One region of the Polaromonas sp. P1_F6 genome, then DNA from elsewhere that is predicted to be linked to it. Evidence: riboswitches for the same ligand, from Rfam matches in the RefSeq annotation. Region 1 holds a riboswitch; the other holds the start of a gene.
What was found. Region 1 has a riboswitch for S-adenosylhomocysteine ahead of metH (methionine synthase). Riboswitches for the same ligand answer to the same signal wherever they lie in the genome.
Positions count from the first base shown of each region.

Region 2: another riboswitch for S-adenosylhomocysteine. It lies ahead of ahcY (adenosylhomocysteinase); the one in region 1 lies ahead of metH (methionine synthase).

Region 1 covers NZ_JBFUBQ010000005.1:27,969-35,337, reverse strand. Annotated here, with positions in the region: gene recQ (DNA helicase RecQ) at 1-1,198, opposite strand, end outside; gene AC1DY9_RS15580 (rhodanese-like domain-containing protein) at 1,316-1,708, opposite strand; gene AC1DY9_RS15575 (homocysteine S-methyltransferase family protein) at 1,888-2,934, shown strand; gene AC1DY9_RS15570 (Bug family tripartite tricarboxylate transporter substrate binding protein) at 3,179-4,162, shown strand; gene AC1DY9_RS15565 (Crp/Fnr family transcriptional regulator) at 4,233-4,841, opposite strand; S-adenosyl-L-homocysteine riboswitch at 4,935-5,031, shown strand; gene metH (methionine synthase) at 5,047-7,369, shown strand, end outside.
Region 2 covers NZ_JBFUBQ010000004.1:33,968-41,336, reverse strand. Annotated here, with positions in the region: gene AC1DY9_RS13530 (MFS transporter) at 1-67, shown strand, start outside; gene AC1DY9_RS13525 (HAD-IIB family hydrolase) at 183-1,004, opposite strand; gene AC1DY9_RS13520 (DUF3592 domain-containing protein) at 1,001-1,432, opposite strand; S-adenosyl-L-homocysteine riboswitch at 1,884-1,956, shown strand; gene ahcY (adenosylhomocysteinase) at 2,060-3,490, shown strand; gene AC1DY9_RS13510 (TlyA family RNA methyltransferase) at 3,651-4,685, shown strand; gene metF (methylenetetrahydrofolate reductase [NAD(P)H]) at 4,694-5,530, shown strand; gene AC1DY9_RS13500 (septal ring lytic transglycosylase RlpA family protein) at 5,542-6,165, shown strand; gene AC1DY9_RS13495 (cupin domain-containing protein) at 6,193-6,663, opposite strand; gene AC1DY9_RS13490 (GbsR/MarR family transcriptional regulator) at 7,187-7,369, shown strand, end outside.

The DNA of each region.
Region 1 (7,369 bases):
AGTAATGCAGCAGGCTGACACGCCGGCAACGCGTGTCTTCAGCCAGCGTCAACAAGGCATCCAGCTTGCCGCGCATGACCTGCTTGAACTCTTCGCTGGCGGCTTCGCTGGTGTCTATCATGCGGCGCTGGTTCACCACGTCCTGCAGGCCGTACGTCATCCAGGCGTTGGCGGGGAGGCCGTCGCGGCCGGCACGGCCTGTTTCCTGGTAATAGCCTTCGATGTTTTTCGGCATGTCCAGGTGCGCGACAAAACGCACGTCAGGTTTGTCGATGCCCATGCCGAAGGCAATCGTTGCGACCATCACTGTGCCTTCCTCGCGCAGGAAGCGGTCTTGCCGCTGCTGGCGCAGGGCACTGTCCAGGCCCGCGTGGTAGGCCATGGCCTTGAGGCCGGCATCCTGCAGGGCTTCGGCAATTTCCTCCACGCGTTTGCGTGACTGGCAATACACAATGCCGGCTTCTCCGGCGTGTTCGCTTTCAATGAATCGCAGCAGCTGGCGTGTGGCGTCGGTTTTTTCGACGATGGTGTAGCGGATGTTCGGCCGGTCAAAGCTGCTGACGAATGCGCGTGCGTCTTCCAGCTTGAGCCGCTCGATCATGTCCTGCCGTGTCAGCGCATCCGCGGTCGCCGTCAGCGCGATACGCGGCACGTTCGGGAAGGTTTCGTGCAGCAGGCTCAAGGACCGGTATTCGGGCCGGAAGTCGTGGCCCCACTGACTCACGCAATGCGCTTCGTCAATCGCAAACAGGCTGAGCAGGCCGCGTTCATGCAGCGAGCCGAGCAGTCCCTTCATGCGCGGGGTGTTGATGCGCTCGGGTGCGGCATAAAGCAGCGTCAGCTCGTTGCGCAGCAATTGCTTTTCAAGCTGGCTGCTTTCTTCAAAGCTTTGTGTCGAGTTTAAAAATGCGGCGGACACGCCGGCCTCATGCAGGGCGCCCACCTGGTCATGCATCAGCGCAATCAGCGGCGAGATCACCACCGTGACCCCGTGGCCGGCGTTTTGCCGCACGATGGCCGGGATCTGGTAGCACAGTGATTTGCCTCCGCCGGTGGGCATCAGTACCAGGGCATCGCCGCCGCGAACTACATGGTCCACGATGGCCTCCTGCGGGCCGCGGAAGCTGTCGTAGCCAAAAACCCGGCTGAGCACGTCCAGGGGTGTCGGCAAAGGCGCAGAAATGGGCAGTGAAGACAAGGTGTTAAGCCGGAAAGTCGGTGTGGTGAAAATGAGTGCTATGAAAATAGGAGCTGCTTGCGCAAGATCCATAAGGGCTGGAGGCCTGTTTGACACATAAATAGCGGGGAAAACCGGCTACATCTGCTCCCAGGGCAGGCCGTCAAAGCGCCAGCCGGAAAGGGTGGAGCGCTGGAACTGTTCGTCGAGCTCACCTTCAAAGCCGTGCACCACATGCTGCACATCAGAAAAGCCGGCTGCTTCCAGGGCCTTGCCGGCGTCCAGCGTGCGCTTGCCGGAGCGGCAGATCAGCAGCACCGGCTGCGCCTTGCCGGCAGCTTCGCGCGCCACGGCGTCGGCGAACTTTTGCGGGTCTGGCTGCAGGTCGGGGTATTCGTACCACGGCACGTTGACCACGCCTGGGGGGCGGCCGACGTACAACGACTCGATCTCCATGCGCACGTCCACGAACAGCGCGTCGGGATGCGCCTGCAACCAGGTCCAGGCTTCTTTGGGTTGAAAGTTTTTCATGTTCAGGGCAATACCCCTATTGTCGTCTAACGCCCCACGCTTTTCACTTCGTGTAATGCGCTGCCCCCCAAGGGGGCGCTGCGCCTGCGGCCCGGCAAAGCCGGTTCCGCAGCCCCTGCTGGTTGAAGAGAACCCATCGAAGTCTGCTGAAAAAGCTGCCGCGCCTTAAAATCGAGGCCATGAAGCCAATCATCTACACACGCGGCCAACAACTGCCGGCCATCCTGGAACAGCGTATCGCCATCCTCGACGGTGCGATGGGCACCATGATCCAGCGCTTCAAGCTCAACGAGGCCCAGTACCGCGGCGAACGCTTCAAGGACTTCCACAAGGACGTGAAGGGCAACAACGAGTTGTTGAGCCTGACGCGCCCCGACGTGATCCAGGACATCCATGAGGGCTACCTGGCTGCGGGCGCCGACATGATTGAAACCAATACCTTCGGCGCGACTACCGTGGCGCAGGCCGACTACGACATGGCCGACCTGGCCGTCGAGATGAATTACGAGTCGGCCCGCATCGCCCGTGCCGCGTGCGACAAGTTTTCAACACCCGACAAGCCGCGTTTTGTCGTCGGCGCCCTCGGCCCCACGCCCAAGACGGCCAGCATCAGCCCCGACGTGAACGACCCGGGCGCGCGCAACACCAGTTTCGAGGAGCTGCGCAAGGCGTATTACGAACAGACGGAGGCGCTGGTCAAGGGCGGCAGCGACGTGCTGCTGGTCGAGACCATCTTCGACACGCTCAATGCCAAGGCGGCGCTGTTTGCCATTGACGAATACTTCGACAACTCCGGCGAGCGCCTGCCCCTGATCATCAGCGGCACCGTGACCGACGCTTCGGGCCGCATCCTGAGCGGGCAAACCGTGACGGCCTTCTGGCACAGTGTGCGCCATGCCGCACCACTGGCAGTCGGCCTCAACTGCGCACTGGGCGCCACCCTGATGCGCCCCTACATCCAGGAGCTGGCCCGCGTGGCCGGCGACACCTTCATCAGCTGCTACCCCAATGCCGGCCTGCCCAACCCCATGAGCGACACCGGCTTTGACGAAACACCCGACGTGACGTCCCGCCTGCTGCGCGAGTTTGCCGAGGAAGGCCTTGTCAACATCGTGGGCGGTTGCTGCGGCACCACTCCGGATCACATAGGTGCCATCGCCCATGCGGTTGCGCCGATCGCCAGCCGCTCCCTGCAGCGCGGCGCCTTCTACAAAGAGGCCGCCTGAGGGCAGCGCTGCCCCGTATCACTTCCGGGTGATGCCGTCGGGTAGCCGAAAAAGCCGGTTCTCTGATGCGCGTGTACTTAATAAGTATGCATATGAGATGACGTGCCCGGCGATGTCCCGAAAAGTCATATTTCGCGGCTATAGTCAGGCCCCTTTGCCGAACCCTGTTTTCATTCTCCGGCGCTGCGCCCTGCAGCGTTGATGGTTCGGCAAAACAACGCAACACAACACAACCAAGGAAATCATGAAGGTGGGTTTATTCATCAAGGCCGCAGCGGCATTCACGTTGGCGATGACGGCTTTCGCAGGCCATGCACAACTGTCGCCCCAAAAACCGGTGACGATCGTCGTGCCCTATCCAGCCGGCGGCCCGCTGGACAACGCTGCGCGCATCCTGGCCGAGAAGCTGCGTCCCCTGCTCAAAACCGAAGTCACGGTTGACAACCGGCCGGGGTCCGGCGGAAACGTGGGTGCGGCCCTCGTCGCCAAGGCGCCTGCAGACGGCCATACGTTGGTGATGGGGGCGGTGGCCACCCATGCCATCAACCCATGGCTCTACCCGAACATGCCCTACGACGCATTGAAGGACTTCACGCCCATCACGTTGGTGGCGCGGGTGCCGAACGTGCTGGTCATGAATGCCGAGACGGCCAGGCGGCTGAAAATCAAGGACACCAAGGACCTGATTGCCTACGCACGCAAGAATCCCGGCCGGCTGAACTATGCCTCCGGCGGCAATGGAAGCGCCGGCCACCTCGCGGGCGAGCTGTTTAAAAGCCTGGCCAAGATCAGCGTGGTGCACCTGCCTTCCAGCGGCTCGGCCCAGGCGCAGGCTGGCCTGCTGTCCGGCCAGACCGACCTGATGTTCGACAACCTGGCCTCTGCCAGCGCCAACATCAAGTCGGGCAAGCTGGTCGCTTTTGGCGTGACCACCATCAACCGCTCCAGCAGCTTCACGGAAATTCCGACCATCAATGACGTGTTGCCCGGCTTTCACATCAGCACCTGGTTCGGCATCTTTGGCCCGGCCAACCTTCCCAAAGCCACGGCAGACCAGCTTCAGCGGGCATTCGCCGACGCGCTCAACACGCCCGATACCGCGGAAAAGTTTGCACGCATGAGCGCGACCCCCAGCCCCATGAGCTCTGCCGACTTTGCCTACATGGTGATGAAAGAGCACGCCGATTATGGACGCCTGATCAAGGTCGCCAAAATCAAGCTCGACTAAATCGAAAGGGCGGAAAGGGCGGAAAGGGCGGCTAGCCTGGCGCCTTCCCCGCTTTTCTGCCAGACGGAAATCAGCCCGGCATCAGCCGGTCGATTTCCTGCTGCATGGCTTGTACCAGCTGGCTGTACATCTTGAGTTTTTCGCTGGTGTCGCGCAGCCGTTCGGCGATGCGCAGTGAAACGGCAAACATCAGTTTGGCCGCAGTCACCGGTTGCTCTTCCCCCATTTTTTCAAGCGCTGCGCGCGACAGCACGGCGCAGCTCACGTCGCTGCTGGCAGTGCATGACGCCAGCCGCGCCTGGCCGTCGACCAGGCCCATTTCGCCGATCAGGCTGCCGGGGCCCAGCACCGTGATGGTGACCGGCGTGCGGCGGCTGACCACAATGCTTTCGACAGTGACTTCGCCTTCGAGCAGCAGCACCATATAACCGGTATCGCTCTTGTCGCCTTCGCGGATGAAGGTCGTTCCCTCGGAAATCCTGCGCGGCGTCATGTAGCTGACGACAGTGAAAGCCTCTTCGGGCGTGAGCTGCATCAGGGCGGTTGGTGCAATCAGCAGCCTGGCGGCAAGCTCGGCCGTGCTGGAGCCCTCAATGGCCCGCATGCGGTCTTTGGGACGCATGGACTCGGGCGCATCGGGCGTTCCCCGCTGTTTTCTGCCGAACAGGTTTTCAAACATGGTGGCTCCGGCTATCCCCTGGACTTTTGTTGGTATCTCTTGCCATTGGTGCAAGGATATGGCGCGGGCGGCGTTCAGCCCTTAAAATGATGGTAACCCAAGGAGCGTTGCAGCGAACACAAGCGTTCGTCAGGCTTGGGTTACAGGCGGCGGCTTCCGGCGGCCCCTGCGGCAACGACGCTCACCTTTGCCTCAAGGTGAGTCCGTGTCTGAAACTGAATCTTTACCCAATGTTCCCCCCATGAAGCTGTCCGGCCTGGAGCCGGTCGCCATCGGTGCGGGCACGCTGTTTGTCAATATTGGCGAACGCACCAACGTCACCGGCTCCAAGGCCTTCGCCCGCATGATCCTCAACGGTGAATACGAGCAGGCGCTGGCCGTGGCCCGCCAGCAGGTCGAAAACGGCGCCCAGATCATCGATATCAACATGGACGAGGCCATGCTGGACAGCCAGGCCGCCATGGTGCGCTTCCTGAACCTGATCGCCAGTGAGCCCGACATCGCGCGTGTGCCCATCATGATCGACAGCTCCAAGTGGAGCGTCATCGAAGCCGGCCTGCGCTGCATCCAGGGCAAGGGAATCGTCAACTCGATCTCGATGAAAGAGGGTCTGGAGCCCTTCAAGCAGCAGGCCAAGCTGCTCAAGCGCTACGGCGCGGCAGCGGTGGTGATGGCTTTTGATGAAAAAGGCCAGGCCGACACCTATGAGCGCAAAGTCGAAATCTGCGAGCGCGCCTACCGCGTGCTGGTCGACGAGCTGGACTTTCCGCCCGAAGACATCATCTTCGACCCGAACATTTTCGCGATCGCCACCGGCATCGAAGAGCACAACAACTACGCGGTCGATTTCATCAACGCCACGCGCTGGATCAAGCAGAACCTGCCGGGCGCCAAGGTCTCTGGCGGCGTGTCCAACGTGTCCTTCAGCTTTCGCGGCAACGACCCGGTGCGTGAAGCCATCCACACCGTGTTCCTGTACCACGCGATCCAGGCGGGCATGGACATGGGCATCGTCAACGCCGGCATGGTCGGCGTGTACGACGACCTGGACCCTGTGCTGCGCGAGCGCGTCGAAGACGTGGTGCTCAACCGCACACCGGTCTACAAGCCGGGCGAGCCTGAGCTCACGCCCAGCGAACGCCTGATTGAAGTGGCCGAGACTGCCAGGAGCGGCGCCAAGGACGACAGCAAGAAGAATGAATGGCGTGCCCTGCCGGTGCGCCAGCGCCTGTCGCATGCGCTGGTCCACGGCATGAACGAGCACATCGTGACTGACACCGAAGAGGTCTACCAGGAGATCCTTGCGGAGGGCGGCCGGCCGCTGCACGTCATCGAAGGCCCGCTGATGGACGGCATGAACATCGTCGGTGACCTGTTCGGCCAGGGCAAGATGTTTTTGCCCCAGGTCGTCAAAAGCGCCCGTGTGATGAAGCAGGCCGTGGCGCACCTGCTGCCCTACATCGAAGCCGAAAAGCTGCTGCTCGAAGCCGCCGGCGGTGACGTCAAGACCAAAGGCAAGATCATCATCGCCACGGTCAAGGGTGATGTGCACGACATTGGCAAGAACATCGTGACGGTGGTCTTGCAGTGCAACAACTTTGAAGTCGTCAACATGGGCGTGATGGTGCCCTGCCATGAAATATTGGCGCGCGCCAAGGTTGAAGGCGCCGACATCGTCGGGCTGTCGGGTCTCATCACCCCCAGCCTGGAAGAAATGCAGTATGTGGCCGCCGAGATGCAAAAGGACGATCATTTCCGCATCAAGAAGATTCCGCTGCTGATAGGCGGCGCCACCACCAGCCGCGTGCACACGGCCGTCAAGATCTCCCCGCACTACGAAGGCCCGGTGGTGTATGTGCCCGATGCGTCACGAAGCGTGAGCGTGGCGCAAAGCCTGCTGTCCGACCAGGCCGCCAGATACATCGAAGAGCTGTATACCGACTACGACAAGGTGCGCACCCAGCATGCCAACAAAAAGCAGGTACCGATGTGGCCGCTGGCCAAGGCCCGCGCCAATCCCACGTCAATGAACTGGGCCCACTACACACCGCCCGTGCCCAAGTTCATTGGCCGCCGCGTGTTCAAGAACTTCGACCTGTCGGAGCTGGCCCAGTACATCGACTGGGGTCCTTTCTTCCAGACCTGGGACCTGGCCGGAGCCTTCCCGGCCATTTTGAAAGACGAGGTGGTGGGCACCGAGGCTGTGCGCGTGTACGCCGACGCGCAGCGCATGCTCAAGCGCCTGATCGAAGGCCGCTGGCTCACCGCCAACGGCGTGATGGCGCTGTACCCCGCCAACAGCGTGGGCGACGACATCGAGATCTACACCGACGAGTCGCGCAGCGAAGTGGCCATGACCTGGTACGGCCTGCGCCAGCAAACCGAAAAAACCGCAATTGACGGCGTGATGCGCCCCAGCCGTTGCCTGGCTGATTTTGTCGCACCCAAGGTGCTTGCTCCTGAATTGATAGCTGCTCGCGCTGAATATGCGGGCGCTGCGGGCCAAAACGCCTCAAAAATCCCGGACT
Region 2 (7,369 bases), on a different contig from region 1:
GGTTCTGGCGGTAGCGGCCCTCGGCGCCTGGCTGCGCTGGGGCTCGGTGCGCCGCCAATATAGCTAACCCCTGCTGACGCTCACTTCGTGTAGCGTCCCCTCCCCTTCAGGGGACGGTGCCTGCGGCCAGGCAAAGCCCGATCCGCGGCACCCGCTGAGGTAACGCGGGGCAGCTGCGGTTGTTAATCCAGTAAAGCGCGGACTACTTCAGTGAAGCCCGCGCCGCGCTCACCCCGCGTGACATAACGCGGCAGGTGCGCCAGCTGCGGCACAAAGCGCGCGATGTTGGCAACGCCCACGCTGTTGGCAAAGGTCTTGAACATTAATTGGTCGTTGGTCGAATCGCCCACATAGACCCATTGGTCCATCTCGGCGTCCAGGTCGCTCTGCCAGAGCTGCCGGACTATCCAGCGCGCGCCTTCGAGCTTGTTGTGGCTGCCATACCAGCCGTTGATGTGGATGCTGCTGACGGTGGCGTGCATGCCCTCGCTTTTCATCATTGCCACCACTGCGGCGATTTGCGCGTCGCTCAGTTGCACAAACTCACTGTGATCGATGGCGATGTCGGTTTCACGGCCCGGCGAGTCGGTGGCGCGGGTGATGCCCGGCATCTCGCGCTCGATGCGCGCCAGCACGGCCTGCATGCGGGCGAAGTTGGCAGCGCGTGTCGCGGAATCCTGTTGGTATATTTTTGATAGCTGATTGCGCAAGGCTGGTGCGGCTTGCGGGGCTTTTTTGTCTAAAACCTGCGCCGGCAGCAGCGCCACCGCACCGTTCTCCGCCACGATGGCATCGACCGGCCAGCTTGCCGCGAAGGGCTCACTCCAGCCTACGGGCCGCCCGGTGATGGCTACCACCTTGAGCCCGGCGGCATTCAACGCACCCAAAGCCTCCAGCGCATCGGCGGTGATCGCTCCCTCGGTGGTCAGTGTGTCGTCGATGTCGGTGAAGACGCCGGTGATCTGTGCGCGCTCGGTGAGCGCCCAGGATGTGAGGTCCTTCATCGTTGCTTTCTCAGTATCTCGATGCCCATCAGAACGGCAATGCCTGTGATCAACAAGCCCGCGATCCCCTGGATCCAATCGTTGAACCACAGTTCCCCGGGCTCGAGCACCGCTTCGGAGGCATTTTCGGGATCGTAGCGCACGGCCACCGTGTCGCCTTTCTTGAACGCAGCCTCGAATAGCTCGGACTCTTCCTTCGAAAGGCAGCTGTCCGCCGCGCGCACACGTTGGCCGGTGAAGGTTCGGCCCTGCACCTTGTAGCTATAGGTGGCAAGCTGCTCATAGCAACTGGCTCGCTTGTCGGACGTGGCCTTCACGCTGGACGAAAGTATTTGCGCGCTGCCTGTTTCCCAATCGAGGGTTTGCAAGGCCCGGTATGCCTTTGATGCGAAGCTGGCGCTCATTCCCGCACCCATGATCAGGAACAAGGCACAGTAGACGGGCGCCAGACGGGGGTACATCAGGCCGCCCCGAAACCTGGATGCCCTACGGAAGAGGGGCGAAAGTGGCGGGCTGCGGACTCTTGCATGGTGAAATTCTCGCATGGTGTGGGCCCCCACGGTCGCTCACTGCGTGTAGCTCCCTGCCCCCTCGAGGGGGCCGCCCGCCTGCGGCCCGGCAAAGCCGAAAAATTGGCACACCCCTATCGGGCTCACTGTGTGTAGCCCTTTTCCCCTTGCAGGGGACTGAGCCTGCGGCCCGGCAAAGCCGGTTCCGCGGCCCATGCGGGTTGAAGCGCTCTTTGGGCGCGATCGGTGATGGCGTATTTCACCAGCGGGGGCCGAGGGTCCGGCTTCGCCGGCCCCAGGCGCCGCCCCCTTGAGGGGGGAGCAGGCTACACGAAGTGAGCCTGAACGGGGGAGTTCGGTATAATCGTGGCTTCCTGAGGAGCGTTGCAAGCCACACCATGTGGACCAGGCTCAGGACTTCATTGCAACCACGCTCACCCGCAAGTGCTCTCTCAAGCCGGGTGAATGACTGAATTCCCCCGCTGTTTCGAAAGCGCCTTGCCCGTGGCGATTTTGCCCAGTTGACGTTTGAATTTGGAGAACCGTATGAGCGCCGTCCTGAAACCTTCCACCGACTACACCATTGCCGATATTTCGCTTGCCGCCTGGGGCCGCAAGGAACTGAACATCGCGCAAACCGAAATGCCTGGCCTGATGGCCATCCGCGAAGAATTCGCGAAGGCGCAGCCGCTGAAGGGCGCGCGCATCACCGGTTCGCTGCACATGACGATCCAGACCGGCGTGCTGATCGAAACCCTGCAAGCCCTGGGCGCTGAAGTGCGCTGGGCTTCGTGCAATATTTTCTCGACACAAGACCACGCCGCCGCCGCGATCGCCGCCGCCGGCACGCCGGTGTTCGCCATCAAGGGCGAAACCCTGGCCGATTACTGGGACTACACCCACAAGATCTTCGAATTCAGCGGCGCCAAGGGCACGCCTGAAGAAGGTCCCAACATGATCCTGGACGACGGCGGCGACGCGACGCTGCTGATGCACCTGGGCACCAAGGCCGAAAAAGACGCGAGCCTCATTTCCAAGCCCGGCAGCGAAGAAGAAATCTGCCTGTTCAATTCGATCAAGGCCAAGCTGGCGCAAGACCCGACCTGGTACAGCCGCCGCCTGAAAAACATCATCGGCGTGACTGAAGAAACCACCACCGGCGTGTTGCGTTTGAATGAAATGTCGGCCAAGGGCACGCTGGCCTTGCGCGCCATCAACGTGAACGATTCCGTCACCAAGAGCAAGTTCGACAACCTGTACGGCTGCCGCGAATCCCTGGTTGACGCGATCAAGCGCGCCACCGACGTGATGGTCGCCGGCAAGGTCGCACTCGTGGCCGGTTACGGCGACGTGGGCAAGGGCTCCGCACAAGCCTTGCGCGCACTGAGCGCCCAGGTGTGGGTGACCGAGATCGACCCCATCAACGCCCTGCAGGCCGCGATGGAAGGTTACAAGGTCGTGACCATGGAATACGCTGCCGACAAGGCTGACATTTTTGTGTCCGCCACCGGCAACAAGAACGTCATCACTTATGAGCACATGGCGAAGATGAAAGACCAGGCCATCGTCTGCAACATCGGCCATTTCGACAACGAGATCGACGTCGCATCGCTCGAAAAATGCACCTGGGAAGAGATCAAGCCGCAAGTCGACCACGTGATCTTCCCGGACGGCAAGCGCATCATCCTGCTGGCCAAGGGCCGCCTCGTGAACCTGGGTTGCGGCACCGGCCACCCGAGCTTCGTGATGTCGTCGAGCTTTGCGAACCAGACCATCGCGCAGATCGAGCTCTTCACCAAGAAAGATGCGTACGAAGTGGGCAAGGTTTATGTGTTGCCCAAGCATCTTGACGAAAAGGTTGCCCGTTTGCACCTGAAGAAGGTTGGCGCTGTGCTGACTGAACTGAGCGACGAGCAGGCTGCGTACATCGGTGTCTCTAAAGCCGGCCCGTACAAGGCCAACACCTATCGCTACTGATTTTTCCTGGCTACTGCGCGACCCGATAGCGGCGTTGCGGGTCCCGATCAGGCAATCCTCATGCACCTCAAGTGCATTCCGGTTGCCTGGCGCCCGCGCCTTGCTCTCGGGCCGCTCGCTACGCCCTTAAGGCTGTTGCTGGAATACCGGAAGACACTACATGCGCGCTGACCTATTCCTCGTCGAACACGGCCATGCCGCCACCCGCTCGCAGGCCCAGCGCCTGATCGCTTCGGGGGTGCAGTGGCGTCCTGAAGCCGACGCTGCCTGGAAGAAGGTCGCCAAGAACGGCGACGAGATTCCGCCCGGCGCTGAGCTGCAGTTGCTGGACACCACCGAAGCCAAGTACATCTCGCGCGGCGGGCTCAAGCTCGAAGGCGCGCTGAAAGCTACCGGCCTGAAGGTGGATGGCTTGCGCTGCCTTGACGTGGGCCAGTCCACCGGCGGCTTTACCGACTGCCTGCTGCAGCACGGCGCCATGCAGGTGGTGGGCGTCGATGTGGGCCATGGCCAGCTGCACGCCAGCCTGCGTGAAGACCCGCGTGTGGTTTGCGTCGAGGGTCTGAATGCCCGTTCCATGACCGCCGCCGACCTGGTGGCCGGCCATGCAGGCGACAGCGGCGACATGGATTTTCCGGATGACTTCGATGGCGATGGGGATGACGCCGACCTGGACGAAGCGAGCCTGGCCGCAGAAGCCAACTTCGACTTCCTGACGGGTGATTTGTCCTTCATCTCGCTCACGCTGGTGTTGCCCGCCGTGGTTCGCCTGCTCAAGCCCGGCGGCGACCTGCTCATGCTGGTCAAGCCGCAGTTTGAATTGCAGCCCGGCCAGATCGGCAAGGGTGGCATTGTGCGTGACCCGGCGCATTTCGAGTTTGTCGAAAAGCGCTTGCGCGATGCCTGCGCATCGCTGGGGCTGGAAGTGAAAGCCTGGCTGGCGTCGCCGATTGAAGGCGGCGACGGCAACCGCGAATTTTTTATCCAGGCTGTCAAGGGCCAGGACGTGGCGGGCGAAGACCAGCCGCTGCCGGCCGCACCGCAGCGCAAGATTGCCAAGCGCGTGCCACGCAGCGAAATGCGCGCCTCCCGCGCGCCGCACGAAGACTCCGAACTTGCGCATGCCGGCCAGCCTGGCCCTGCGCGTGGCAAGCGGCGTGACAGCAAAACCGACACGACAAATAACGACGAGTGAGATCCGTGATGAGCCTGAATCTTCCCCTCAGTTTTGAATTCTTCCCGCCCAAGACACCTGAAGGCGCCGAGAAGCTGCGTGTGGCGCGCCAGGCGCTCTATGCGCACAAGCCCGAGTTTTGCTCGGTGACGTTTGGCGCGGGTGGTTCCACGCAAGACGGCACTTTCGGCACGGTGAACGAAATCCTGGCCGAAGGCGTGGCGGCGGCCTGCCATTTCTCGTGCGTGGGCGCCACCAAGGCCACGGTGCGCCAGCAGCTCACCACCTTGCAAATCATGGGTGTGAAACGCCTGGTCGCCCTGCGCGGTGACCTGCCCAGCGGCTACGGCGCGGGCGGTGAGTTCCACTACGCCAGCGACCTGGTGGCCTTCATCCGCGCTGAAACCGGCGACACTTTCCACATCGAAGTGGCCGCTTACCCGGAAATCCATCCCCAGGCCAGATCGGCCGATGCCGACTTGCAGGCCTTTGTGCAAAAGGTCAAGGCCGGCGCCAACTCGGCCATCACACAGTATTTTTTCAACGCCGACGCCTACTACCGTTTTGTCGACGACGCGCAGGCTCTGGGTGTGGACGTGCCCATCGTGCCCGGCATCATGCCCATCACCAGCTCTACGCAACTCATGCGCTTTTCCGATGCCTGCGGCGCCGAGATTCCGCGCTGGATCCGCCTGCGCCTGCAGGGCTTTGGCGACGACACCGCGTCCATCAAGAGCTTCGGCCTGGACGTAATCACCGGCCTGTGCGAGCAGCTCTACGCCGCAGGCGTGCCCGGCATTCATTTCTACACGATGAACCAGGCCGCAGCGACGACCGAAATCATCGGGCGACTGCAGCGCGCCTGAGGCTACACGCCATGCAGCAGGGTGCACGCCGGTCTGCCGTCACCCTCAGTGCTGCGGTGCTGCTGGCCTTGCTGGCCGCATGCACCACGCCGCCACCCAACAAGCCATCCACCGTGCCGGGTGCTGCTGCACCGGCGCCGCGTCCTTCACGTCCCGCCACCGATGCATCACCCGCGACCGGTGAGATAGCCGACGAGGTGCAGCCTTCTGCCGCTGCACCCAGGCCGTCGCTGCTGGCCGGCGAAGTGCCCCGCGAATTCCAGCGCGGCCAGGCTTCCTGGTACGGCCCGCGTTTTAACGGCCGGCGCACCGCCAGCGGAGAACGCTTTGACATGCAGGAGTTCACCGCTGCGCACCGCACGCTGCCTTTTGGCACCATGGTGCGTGTGCACAGCCTGGTCAACGGCCGTGATGTGGACGTCCGCATCACCGACCGCGGACCCTACAGCGGCAACCGCATCATCGACCTGAGCCGCGCCGCGGCGGAAGAGCTCGGCATGTTGGGCATGGGGCTGAAGGAAGTTGTGCTGCTGGTGCCGGAGTCCACACCGGAGGTCGCGACGACACCCGCGCCTGCGGTCCGGAAGCGCCCGCCTGCAAGGCGGCGCCCAGCGGCGCCGCGTACGCCGCGCTAAATCGCCCCGCTGACGAGGCGCGTTCGCTCAGTTCACAAAAGTCACGTCGTCCCTGGCCTGCGGCGGGATCTTGATGGCCAGCGCCTTGACGGGCCCGCTGGTCACCAGCGTGCCGCCGTGTGCCGTGCCTTTGGGAATGATGATCAGCGTGCCCGGCTTGAACTCCTTGCGCTCGCCGCCCAGCCACATGGCACCGCTGCCTTCGATGATGTACTGGATCTCGTCGGTTTTCGGGTGAATGTGTTTGGCCACATTGCCGGACTGAATGCCGATGGTGGCGTTGTCGGTGATGACCAGCCCTTTCGCATTCATTTCAGGGTTTGGGGTGCCGGGAATGTCGCCGTGCTTGAGCGCCGCAAGGTCAATCATCGCCGGCGCCAGGGGCACGGCCTGCGCATGCGCATCGGGCAGGGCGTGCTGGGCCAGCGGCGACAGCGCAATCCCGGCCACAAAGGCAACGGTGACGGAAAAGCCGAGGACGGTGGTGGTGTGGCGCATGGAATCCTTTTTGTGGGGTGTTGTGTATGGGCGGGCCAGTATGCCCATGTTGCGACGGGCTTGCCAATAGCGGTGACCCGACCCGGCAACCGGTCGTTTCGTTTCAGCGCAAATCCCGCTGCCACAGCTTGGGTTGTATGTTGGGAGTGCTATATATTTGATAGCTTATTGCGCTTGTCTGGATTGGCCTGAAGGCTGTTTTCATGCTGAAAATAGCCTTGAAACCGGCGAAAAACAGCTTTAGCTCGCACATGAACGTTTGCGGAGCCGCTTTTGACGCTGTTTTGGGGCTTTTTCACGCATGAGATTGGCCTCTAGCCCAATAGATACAAGCGCAAGCAGCTACGAATTCGATAGCAACCTGCCGGCACAAACTGGTGTCGGGTCAGGTCAGCGTTCGACGGCTACACCCGATTTCACCCGGCTGCACACAAGGTCAATCCGGTCGCCAGCGCAAATCGTTTCAATTTATTAGAATTTCAGTAATTCCTGAAAATTCAATAAACCAAAGAGGCCCTGCGCCATGAACCTTGCCCCCTTAACCCAGCGATTTGTCCTCCATTTCGGTGAAATGGGCAGCCGTTGGGGCATTAACCGGACTGTTGGGCAGATTTATGCCTTGCTGTACGTCTCGCCGCGGGCCCTGAATGCCGACGAAATCGGCGAGGCGCTGGCGTTTTCGCGCTCCAACGTCAGCATGGGGCTG